Regions from separate parts of the Luteibacter sp. TLI7-4A genome, predicted to be linked through region 3. Evidence: predicted binding sites of a transcription regulator. Region 3 holds the regulator's gene; each other region holds the start of a gene.
The links. Region 3 encodes FliA, which starts transcription of late flagellar genes. Its sites were predicted from a motif close to TAAAGTTTNNCNNNCNNNGGCCGATAA; they were not measured.
Positions count from the first base shown of each region.

Region 1: the regulator FliA is predicted to act here: its motif matches at 1,766-1,792, upstream of ACR9Y6_RS01480 (HD-GYP domain-containing protein).
Region 2: the regulator FliA is predicted to act here: its motif matches at 2,161-2,187, upstream of ACR9Y6_RS06210 (methyl-accepting chemotaxis protein).

Region 1 covers NZ_JBPGWO010000001.1:311,101-314,375, reverse strand. The annotation lists gene ACR9Y6_RS01485 (putative bifunctional diguanylate cyclase/phosphodiesterase) at 1-485, opposite strand, end outside; gene ACR9Y6_RS01480 (HD-GYP domain-containing protein) at 482-1,699, opposite strand; gene msrA (peptide-methionine (S)-S-oxide reductase MsrA) at 1,861-2,532, shown strand; gene hutU (urocanate hydratase) at 2,788-3,275, opposite strand, start outside.
Region 2 covers NZ_JBPGWO010000001.1:1,406,696-1,409,970, forward strand. The annotation lists gene ACR9Y6_RS06205 (MHYT domain-containing protein) at 163-873, opposite strand; gene ACR9Y6_RS06210 (methyl-accepting chemotaxis protein) at 893-2,128, opposite strand; gene ACR9Y6_RS06215 (class I SAM-dependent methyltransferase) at 2,249-3,275, opposite strand, start outside.
Region 3 covers NZ_JBPGWO010000001.1:2,289,692-2,292,966, forward strand. The annotation lists gene ACR9Y6_RS10050 (chemotaxis protein CheA) at 1-37, opposite strand, end outside; gene ACR9Y6_RS10055 (protein phosphatase CheZ) at 45-686, opposite strand; gene cheY (chemotaxis response regulator CheY) at 696-1,097, opposite strand; gene ACR9Y6_RS10065 (RNA polymerase sigma factor FliA) at 1,129-1,860, opposite strand; partial or broken gene ACR9Y6_RS10070 (P-loop NTPase) at 2,027-2,731, opposite strand; gene flhF (flagellar biosynthesis GTPase FlhF) at 2,786-3,275, opposite strand, start outside.

The sequences.
Region 1 (3,275 bases), 2.0 Mb from region 3:
TCCACGGGCGTGGCGTCGGGCTGGTAAAGCGCGAACGGCTCGCCCACGCGCTGTGCTTCGTCATGGGCCAGTTCGGCGCGGCGATAGAGCAGCTCCGCGGAGGTGCCGTGTTCGGGATGCACCGCCACGCCGACCACGGGCCGTCCGTGCCAGGGGCGCTCGCCGCGCAACAGGGGCGTGTCGAAGGCACCTACGATGCGCGTGGCCGCCAGCAGCGCATGGGTGCGGTTGCGTACCGAGGGCAGCACCACCACGAAGCTGTCGTCACCGGCGACGAAGACCGTATCCACATGGCGAACCGCCTCCACCAGGCGCTCGCGGGCGGCCAGCATGATGGCATTGCCGAAGTCGTAGCCGAAGCGGAGCTGCGCCTCGCGCATGCCCTGCAACCGCACGACGAGCACGGCGCGCCATCCCGAATCGGGGACCACCCGGTCGAGGATGACCTGCACCGCAGGCAGGATGTCGGCACGCCGCTCGCTCATTGGACGAAATACTCCCGGGGGTCGATTCCATGGCTGCCCGCGGGCAAGGTACGCAGGATCTCACGGCGGATGCTGTCCGATTGGTTCATGAGATCGATGATAAGGAATTCCTCGAGCGCTGCCTTGTCCTTTCGCGTAAGGATAGCCACGCGGGGCTGCAGGCGGCGCGCCTGGTTCTGCATCATGACGATCGCGACCTCGCCCGTGTTCAACTCCACCAGCGAGCCTGTCGGATAGACCCCCATGCAGGCCTGGAACTGTTCCACCAGCTCGCCCTGGAACTCGCGGTCACGGCCTGCGTACAGCTGGCGGAGGGCGAGGTGCCGGGAGACGGCCGGGCGGTAGGGACGCGGCGTGGACATCGCGTGGTAGGTGTCGATGATCGCGGCCATCCGGCCGGACAGGGGGATGGCGGTGCCGGCGAGGCCCGCGGGATAACCGCTGCCATCGAAGCGTTCGTGGTGGGTCAGCACCATGTCGCGCACCTCGGGGTCGCTGACGCCGGCGTGGTCGAGGATGGCCATGCCCTCGCTCACGTGCTGGCGAGTCAGTTCCCATTCCTCGTCGCTCAACGGGCCGCCGCGTCCGAGCAGCTCATCGGGCAGCTGGGCCTTGCCCACGTCCATCAGCAGGCCTCCCGCGGCGAGACTGACGATGGCCTCGCCAGCGAATCCCATGTGCCTGCCGAACGCCGCCGCCAGCGTGCTGCAGGCGACGGCGTGCTGGTAGGTGTAGCTGTCGCGCTGGCGCAGGCTCTCGATCCAGAAGAAGGCGTCGCCACTGCGCAGTACGCTGGCGACCATCGGCCGTACGGCCTCTTCCACCGCGCCCGGCTCGATCGCCCGGCCGCCGTGGATGTCGTCCACCAATCGTTCGGCGAAGCGTGACATGCCGTCGAACGCCTCGCGGGCCCGCGGCAGTTCCTCGTCGAACGGCACCGTGTCCGTATAGCTGTGGCGAGCGACCAGGCGAGGGTTCAGTGCGGGCCGGGGCGCCACGACGGGCACGACGCGCGCGGGCGTGACACGCCGGTGCATGTCCACGAAGACGTACTTGCAGAACCGGCTCAGGCGGTCGATGTCGGCCCGCGAGGCGATCGGCAGGCCCTGCAACGGGAACGGCGTATCGGACCATTCGCAATCGAGACGGCTCACGTACATGCCGACCTCCAGATCGGCCACGAACACGCGTCTCTCCACCAGGTCGTACGCCACTCTCCTGCCCCCTTCCGAGCCACTGCGTTCCCATGCGGCGGCCGCCCACGCACGGTGATCCAACGGTTAGCGGCAGCTTCACGGAATCCTGTAGCCGCCTGTGAGGTAAAGGGTGTATCCCCGGTCCTATAGGCAGGCCCACACCTCCCTCGGAGATCGCCATGCGCCGTCCCTTGCTTCCCGTCCTGTTCCTCGCCCTCACCGCCTGTACGGCCGCCTCGGCCCGGGAGGAAGGTGTTCCCCTGCCCGCCCCCACCATCGATGCCTCGCCGGCCACCGGCGAGGCCACCGCCGTGTTCGCCGGTGGCTGTTTCTGGGGTGTCGAAGGGGTGTTCCAGCACGTGCGCGGCGTGAAGAGCGTGCGCGCCGGTTACGCCGGTGGCGACGCCGCCCACGCGAACTACGACGATGTCAGTGACGGGGACACCGGCCATGCGGAATCCGTGCGGGTGGTGTACGACCCCGCCCAGGTCACCTATGGCCAGTTATTGCAGGTGTTCTTCTCCGTGGCCCAGGACCCGACCCTGCTGAACCGCCAGGGGCCGGATGTGGGCACGCAGTATCGTTCGGCGGTCTTCTATGCCACGCCGGAGCAGAAGAAGGTGGCCGAGGCGTACGTGGCCCAGCTCACCGCGGCGCATGCGTTTGCGGCGCCGATCGTGACCGAGGTGACGCCGCTGAAGGCGTTCTATCTCGCCGAGGATTATCACCAGGACTACATGCGGCTGAACCCGGATGCGATGTACATCGTGGTGAACGACCGGCCGAAGGTGCTGGCGCTGCAGCGGCTGTATCCGCAGCGGTATGTGGCTGGCTGGGCTAACGGGCGCTGAGGCGAGACTGGCGGGCGTTGAGGCGGACCCGGATCGCCGCTGAAGCGGCTCCCACAAGGGCATCGCGGACAGGGTGGGTTCCGCAAGGTTGAATCGCCGACAGGGTCGGCTCCCACCAAAGCATGCAGCCTCGGCTTCGGTGGAAGCCGGCCAGTCGGCGATGCTCCTGGCCCTGGTGGGAGCCGACCCTGTCGGCGATGCTCTTGTGGGAGCCGCTTCAGCGGCGATGTCCTCACCCCATCGACGTCGACGCCCTCACCCCACCATCGGCAAGTTCAGCCCCTGCTCCCGCGCACAGCCGATCGCCTCCTCATACCCCGCATCCGCATGCCGCATCACGCCGGTCCCCGGATCGTTCCACAGCACCCGTGCGAGCCGCTTGTCCGCCGCCTCGCTACCGTCGCAGACGATCACCACGCCGCTGTGCTGGCTGTAACCCATGCCCACGCCACCGCCATGGTGCAGGCTCACCCAGGTCGCGCCGCCGGCCACGTTGAGCATGGCGTTGAGCAGCGGCCAGTCGCTGACGGCGTCGCTGCCATCGCGCATCGCCTCGGTCTCGCGGTTCGGGCTGGCCACCGATCCGGAATCCAGGTGATCGCGGCCGATGACCACCGGCGCCTTCAGCTCGCCGTTGCGGACCATCTCGTTGAAGGCCAGCCCGAGGCGGTGGCGCTGGCCCAGGCCTACCCAGCAAATGCGCGCCGGCAAGCCCTGGAAGCTGATCCGCTCGCGCGCCATGT
Region 2 (3,275 bases), 880 kb from region 3:
TCAGCGGGTCGGGAGTGTTAGCGCACTTCCGGCCCGCGCTTCTCACCGCGTGAAGCGATGGTTGTCTGCGACGCACGCAAATCGACTGCGCAGACAACGTGCCGACCGTAACAAAACAACGCCATGTTGTCTGTAGGCGCCATCGGAGAATGGTCGCCACTATTACTTGAGCAACGCCCACCACTGCGACAGGCTGACCACGGCCGTCGCCACCATCACGAGCCCGAGAATCGTCCACGCGTCGCTCAGCTGATTTCCTGGCGAGCAGTACGATCCCGGCGCGAACATGGCCGCCGCCATGCCCGTGTAGTGCATGCCGGTCACCGCCACCGCCATGACCAGCGCGGCACCCAGGCGCAACGCCACGTGGGTCCAGTGTCGGCTGGTGCGCAACCAGGTCATGATCAGCAAGGCCGCGCCGCTGGCGCCCAGCGCGATCGCCGCGGAAACCCAGAACAGCAACGGCCGGTATTCGATGCCCGGCAACATGCGCATGGCGTACATGCCACCGTAGTGCATCAGGCAAACGCCGGTGGCCATCAGCACCGATGCGATCAACCAGGTCACCAGGCGCACTCCATCGCGGATCACGTACAAGCCGATCGCGCTGACGACCACCGCCACCAGCCATGAGGCCACGGTGATCGGCAGGTCGAAGGTCACTGGCACGCCGAGTGTCAGCGCCGCCATGCCCATGAAATGCATGGCCCATACGCCGGTGCCGAAGGCGAAGGCTCCGGCGATGATCCAGCGCGTCTTCTCCTCCGGCGCGGCGGCGCGCACGCGGGACGTCATTTCGATGCCGCAGTAACCGGTGAGGGTGGCGATCACGAACGAGTACGCCACCATGACCATGTCGTAGTGCTGTTCCATGGGAGATCCTATGTGACGGTCAGGTGCGTGCGAAGGTAAAAAAGGCGACGTTGTCTGCCAGGCCGTCGGCCTGTTCGAGCATGTGTCGGCTGGCGGAACCGGCCTGCCGCAACAGCGATTCATGCGCCTGCATCGCCTGGTCGATCTGGTTGATCGACACACTGGCCCTGCCCACGCCGGCGGACTGCTGTTCGCTGGCACGGGCGATGTGACCGACCACGTCGGTGAGTTCCCGCACGCTGTGCACGATCCTCGCCAGCGTGTCGCCGGAACTGTTCGCCAGCTGGGCACCGTCGCTCACCTTGTCGCGGCTGTCGGCGATCAGCTGCTTGATTTCACCCGCCGCCGCGGTACAGCGCTGGGCAAGGTTGCGTACCTCGCCGGCGACCACCGCGAAACCCCGCCCATGCTCGCCGGCACGCGCGGCCTCCACGGCGGCATTCAGGGCGAGCAAGCGGGTCTGGAAAGCGATCGCATCGATGAGGCCCACGATATCGGCGATGCGGTCGCTCGAATCACCGATCGCACTCATCGCCTGCTGCATCTGCGCGACGACGTCGCCGCCGTCCTCCGCGCATTTGCGCGCCTCGGCGGCCAGCCGGTCGGCATGACGGGCGTGCTCCGCGGTCTGCACCACCAGGGTGGCCACCGTCTCCATGCCCGTGGCCGTGTCGCGCAAGCCGGCCGCATCCTCGATCAATTGGCGAGCCAGCACCTCGTTATCCGACACCATCTGCACCGCGGCGACGTTCACCGCACCCGCACCATCGCGTACCTTCCGGATCACGCCAGCGAGGCGCTCGTCCATGTCGCGGAAGGCGGCGCGGAGTTCACCGATCTCATCGGAATAGAGGGCGGGAATGCGGTTGTCCAGGACACCGTCGGCGACCGTGCGGGCAAGGGCCAGCGCGTCCCGGATGCGTACGGTGACCGAGCGAACGAAGATACCGTCGAATATCACCGAGAGCAGGAGGCCCGCCAGTACGGCGCCAAGCTCGGCGTTGCGAACGTCGCGTCCTTCCGCGGCTTGCTCCTGGGCCATCGCGTCGAGCGAATGTCTTGCCGTTACGAACGACGCACCGCCGTGTTCCGCTTCCAACTGGGCCAGCAATTCACTGGCATGTTGGTAGATCTCGCCGGTATTGGCGTTGGCCCGGTCGATGCCGTAGAGGCCGACCAGGCCGGTTATCACCAGGAACGTCAGTACCAGCCCAAGCCGCAATCCCATGCGGACCTTGATCGTATAGCGAGCCATCGGCGCTCCCCCGCCCGTTGAGACTTCGGTCCTTATCGGCCGACGGGAAACGGACTTTAGCGTCGCTTTCGCATTTTCAGGCGCAGACATCCATACATGCCGAAATCGCGTACAGGTCGCTCATGGACGCGCTTCCAGCACGATGTTGAACGGCGTTTCGGCGGCACGACGGAAGCGACGGAATCCGCCCGCGTCGACGATCACCTTGCGCAGCCGCGCCTCGCCTGCCTGGGCACCCAACGCCGGCCCGTGCCTGGCGAGCGACACCGGCACGCAGATCATCGACGATGCCGCGTAGTACACGCGGCCGACGGGGTTGAGGTTGTCCGCCGTGCTGTCGCCGGCGAAAGGTTCCACCACCATGCACGTGCCATCGTCTTTCAGTGCATCCTTCGCGTGCCGGGCGGCGCCGTCGGGATCGGCCATGTCGTGCAGGCAATCGAAGAAGGTGATGAGGTCGAAGTCGCGTCCTTCGTATCCCGACGCATCCGCCTGCTCGAACGATGCGTTGCTCACGCCGGCCTCCTTCGCGCGCTCGCGAGCGACATCGATCGACGGTGCGTGATAGTCGTAGCCCACGAAGTGCGATGCCGGGAAGGCTTTCGCCATCAGCACCGTGCTCGCGCCGTGGCCGCAACCGATGTCGGCGACCTTGCCACCGCGCCCGAGCTTGTCGACGACACCCTCCAATGCCGGCAGCCAGGCGCCCAGCAAATGGGCATGGTATCCGGCGCGGAAGAATCGTTCGGTGCCATGGAACAGGCACGGGTGGTGTTCGCCCCACTCCATGCCGGCACCGCTGCGGAAGTTGTCGCGCACGCGCGGGTAAGTGTGGAACAGCGCGAGGGCGACTTCATAGGCGCCGGAAAGATCGACGGGACCGGCCGGATCGGCCAGGCAGGCCGCCTGTTCGTCGTTGAGATGGTATTTGCCCGATGCGGCGTCGAAATCGACATAACCGCCGGCCGCCTGGTTGCCTAGCCATTCGCGCACATAGCGTTCGTGGGTGCCGGTGCGCGTGGCGAGTTCGGCGGGAGTCAGGGATTCGCTTGCGAGTGCCTTGTACAAGCCGAGTTCGTCGCCGAGCAAAACGAGCACCGCGCTGAACGCGGCGCCAAGGTCGCCGACCGCCTTGCCGAGGAAGGCA
Region 3 (3,275 bases):
AGACGTTGAGCAGCTCGTTGTCCAGCTCCACGCTCATACGGCGCTCAGAACCCGAACTCGCTGAGGAGGCGATCCACTTCGTCCTGGCTGACCTTGTCGGCGGCCGGCGCGGCACCGCCCGCCAGCGAACCGGTCAGGCGAACCAGTTCCACCAGGGAGGATTCGACCTTGGCCATGAAAGCCTCAACCTGGGCCACGCGCTGGCCGGAGAGATCCTGCCAGGACTGTGCCTCCACCATCTCGCCGAAGCCGATGTCGCAGCTCTGCGCGAAATCGCCCACGCGCACGGCCAGCGCGGTGGCGTGGGTGGCGAAGGCCGGGTCGGCGTGGTCGAGCACCAGCACCTCGTCCGCCTGGCGCGCGAGGGCCTGTGCCTGTGGGCGCAGCTTCTCGCTGAAATCGAGCGTGCGGTGCGCGGCCTGCGAACTCATCTCGAGCACGTCGCGCAGGTGCTTGCGCGCATCGCTCATGTTGCCTGGCACGCCGTCGTGCGAAATATCGGCGGCGAGGCGGCGGGCGGACTCGTGCAGGTCGCGCGCGAGATGGCCGAGCGCCATGAACAGGTGTTGCTCACGGGTACGCAGCAGCTGGTCGAGCGCCTGCTCGAAGGAGACGCTGTCGTCGGCGTCGAGCAGTGCACGCAGTTCGGGAGCCACATCGTGGCCGCTGGAAAGCATGGTATTCATCGTCATTCCTTAGCCCGCGGCCGCGGCGAGTCGTTCGAAGATCTTGTCGAGTTTTTCCTTCAGCGTGACCGCCGTGAATGGCTTGACGACATAGCCGTTCACGCCGCTCTGCGCCGCCGCGATGATCTGGTCACGGTTGTTCTCCGCCGTGACCATCAGTACAGGCATGGCCTTCAGCGCCGCGTCGGCACGGATCGCCCGGAGCAGGTCGATGCCGGTCATGTTCGGCATGTTCCAGTCCGTCACGACGAGGTCGAACGGCTGCGCGCGCAAGAGCGCGAGCGCCGCGTTGCCGTCCTCCGCCTCCTGGATGAGGGTGTTGGTGAATCCCAACTCCACCAGGAGGTTCCTCACGATGCGTCGCATGGTGGAGAAATCGTCCACCACGAGGATCTTCATGTTCTTGTCCAAAACTCGTCTCCGCCTTGCTACCGCGCGTTCGTCAATGCTTGTCTTTCCAACCCGACATGCGTGCGCGGAGTCGAATGAGGGCCTGGCCATGGATCTGGCACACCCGCGATTCGCTCACCCCCAGCACCGCACCGATTTCCTTCAGGTTGAGCTCTTCATCGTAGTACAGCGACATGACCAGCTTCTCGCGCTCCGGCAGCCCGTCGATGGACTGCGCCAGCGCGTCACGCAGGCCTTGCTGCTCGAACAATCCATCCGGGCCCGCGGCATCCGGGTCGACCACGTCGATCGCGGCGCCTTCGTCGCCTTCCGGCGCCGTGAGGCTCAGCAACCGCGCGCTCGCCGCGTCGGCCAGGATCTGGTTGTACTCCATGGCGTCGATGCCCAGCCGCTTCATCACTTCCGCGTCTTCGGCGTCGCCACCCGTCTCGTTCTCGATCTGCCTCGTCACCTCCGCGACCTCGCGCAACTTCCGGTGGACGGAGCGCGGGGTCCAGTCCGTCTTGCGCAGTTCGTCCAGCATGGCGCCACGTATGCGGATGCCCGCATAGGTTTCGAAGCTGGCCGCGCGAGTCGGCGAATAATTCCTTGCCGCCTCGAGCAGTCCGATCATCCCGGCCTGCATGAGGTCGTTCGCATCCACGCTTGGCGGCAGCCGGCCCATCAGGTGATAGGCGATCCGGCGCACCAGCGGCGCGTGGTTCTTGACTAGTTGATCCGCCGGGATACGCGTGATCTCGAGATATTCGGTCGCGACGCTCACAGTGGCAGCCCTCCCCCAGATGGGACCGTTCGGCGAAAAAGCCGATGCGGCCCTGTGCCCGGGGTTCGGGTTCACCCCATGTATCGACCGACCTGGCCAGATTCTTGAATCCGACCGCCGATCGGCTGCTCGGCCAGGCGTCGACCACCGCCGACTGGCGGCGGATGGCCTGGCGCAGGTACTCGTCGTGCGGAACCATGCCCATGAAATCCAGGGACACGTCGAGGAAGCGGTTTGTCACCCGGGACAGCTTCTCGAACAGCTGGCGGCCTTCCTGGGCGTGCCGGACCATGTTGGCGACGATGCGGAAACGATTCACGTCGAACTCGCGGCTCATGACCTTGATCAGCGCATAGGCGTCGGTCAGGGAGGCGGGCTCGTCGCAGACCACGACCACCACCTCGTCCGAGGCGGCGGCGAACATCGATACGCTGTCGGAAATCCCGGCGGCGGTGTCGACGATCAGGTATTCCGGTGGCAGCGGATATTCGTCGAAGGCGCGGATCACGGCCGCGTGCTCGATGTTCGGCAGCTGCGCCATCCGGCGCGTGCCGGACGTGGCGGGAATGACCTTCAGGCCGTGGGCGGCCTGGAGGATCAGGTCCTCGATGCCGCACTCGCCCTCCAGCATGTGGCCGAGGTGACGGGTGGGCTGGAGGCCGAGAAGGACGTCGATGTTCGCCATGGCGAGATCGGCGTCGAGGAGGACGACGTCACGGCCGCCCATCGCGAGCGCCATGCCGAGATTGACCGCCACCGTGGTCTTGCCCACGCCGCCCTTCCCGCCTGCGACGGCGATGCTTCGGGTGGGACGGCGGTCGGCCAGCCAGTGGAGTCCGGCGGCCTGGGTGGAATCGACGTGTGTGCTCATGAAGGAAGTCACTGCCGTAAGTGTTTGCGGTTGCCGGGAAAAGGGTGGGCGCGGTCAGGCCAGGGCCGGCGCGGCGATGCCGAAGCGCTCGGCGAGCAGGGCGTCGTCCGGTTCGTCGTTACGCTGCTTGAGCAACTGGGCCGCGAGGCAGACCAGCTTGCGCGCATCGGCCGAGGCGATGTCCTCGGGCACGCGCTGCCCATCCGTGGTGTAGTCCAGCGGCATCCGGTGGCGGATGAGGGCCGAGAGCGCGCCGCCGATCAGCGGTGCCTCGTCGAGCTTGGTGAGGATCGCGCTCTGCGGCGCCAGCGGCGCGTAAGCGCGGATCGCGTTGTCGATGGCCTGGGCCTGCGCATTGGCGGCGAGCACCAGGCACACGCGCACGTCCGACGTGGCGCGCAGTGTCTCGAACTGCTGCTGCAGCTTCGGGTCGTTGCCGGCGAGGCCGGCCGTGTCGACCAGCACGGTGTGCTTGCCGCGCAACTGGAGCAGCACGTTGCGCAGGCTGGTCGCGTCGTGGGCGTTGAACACGCGCACGCCGAGC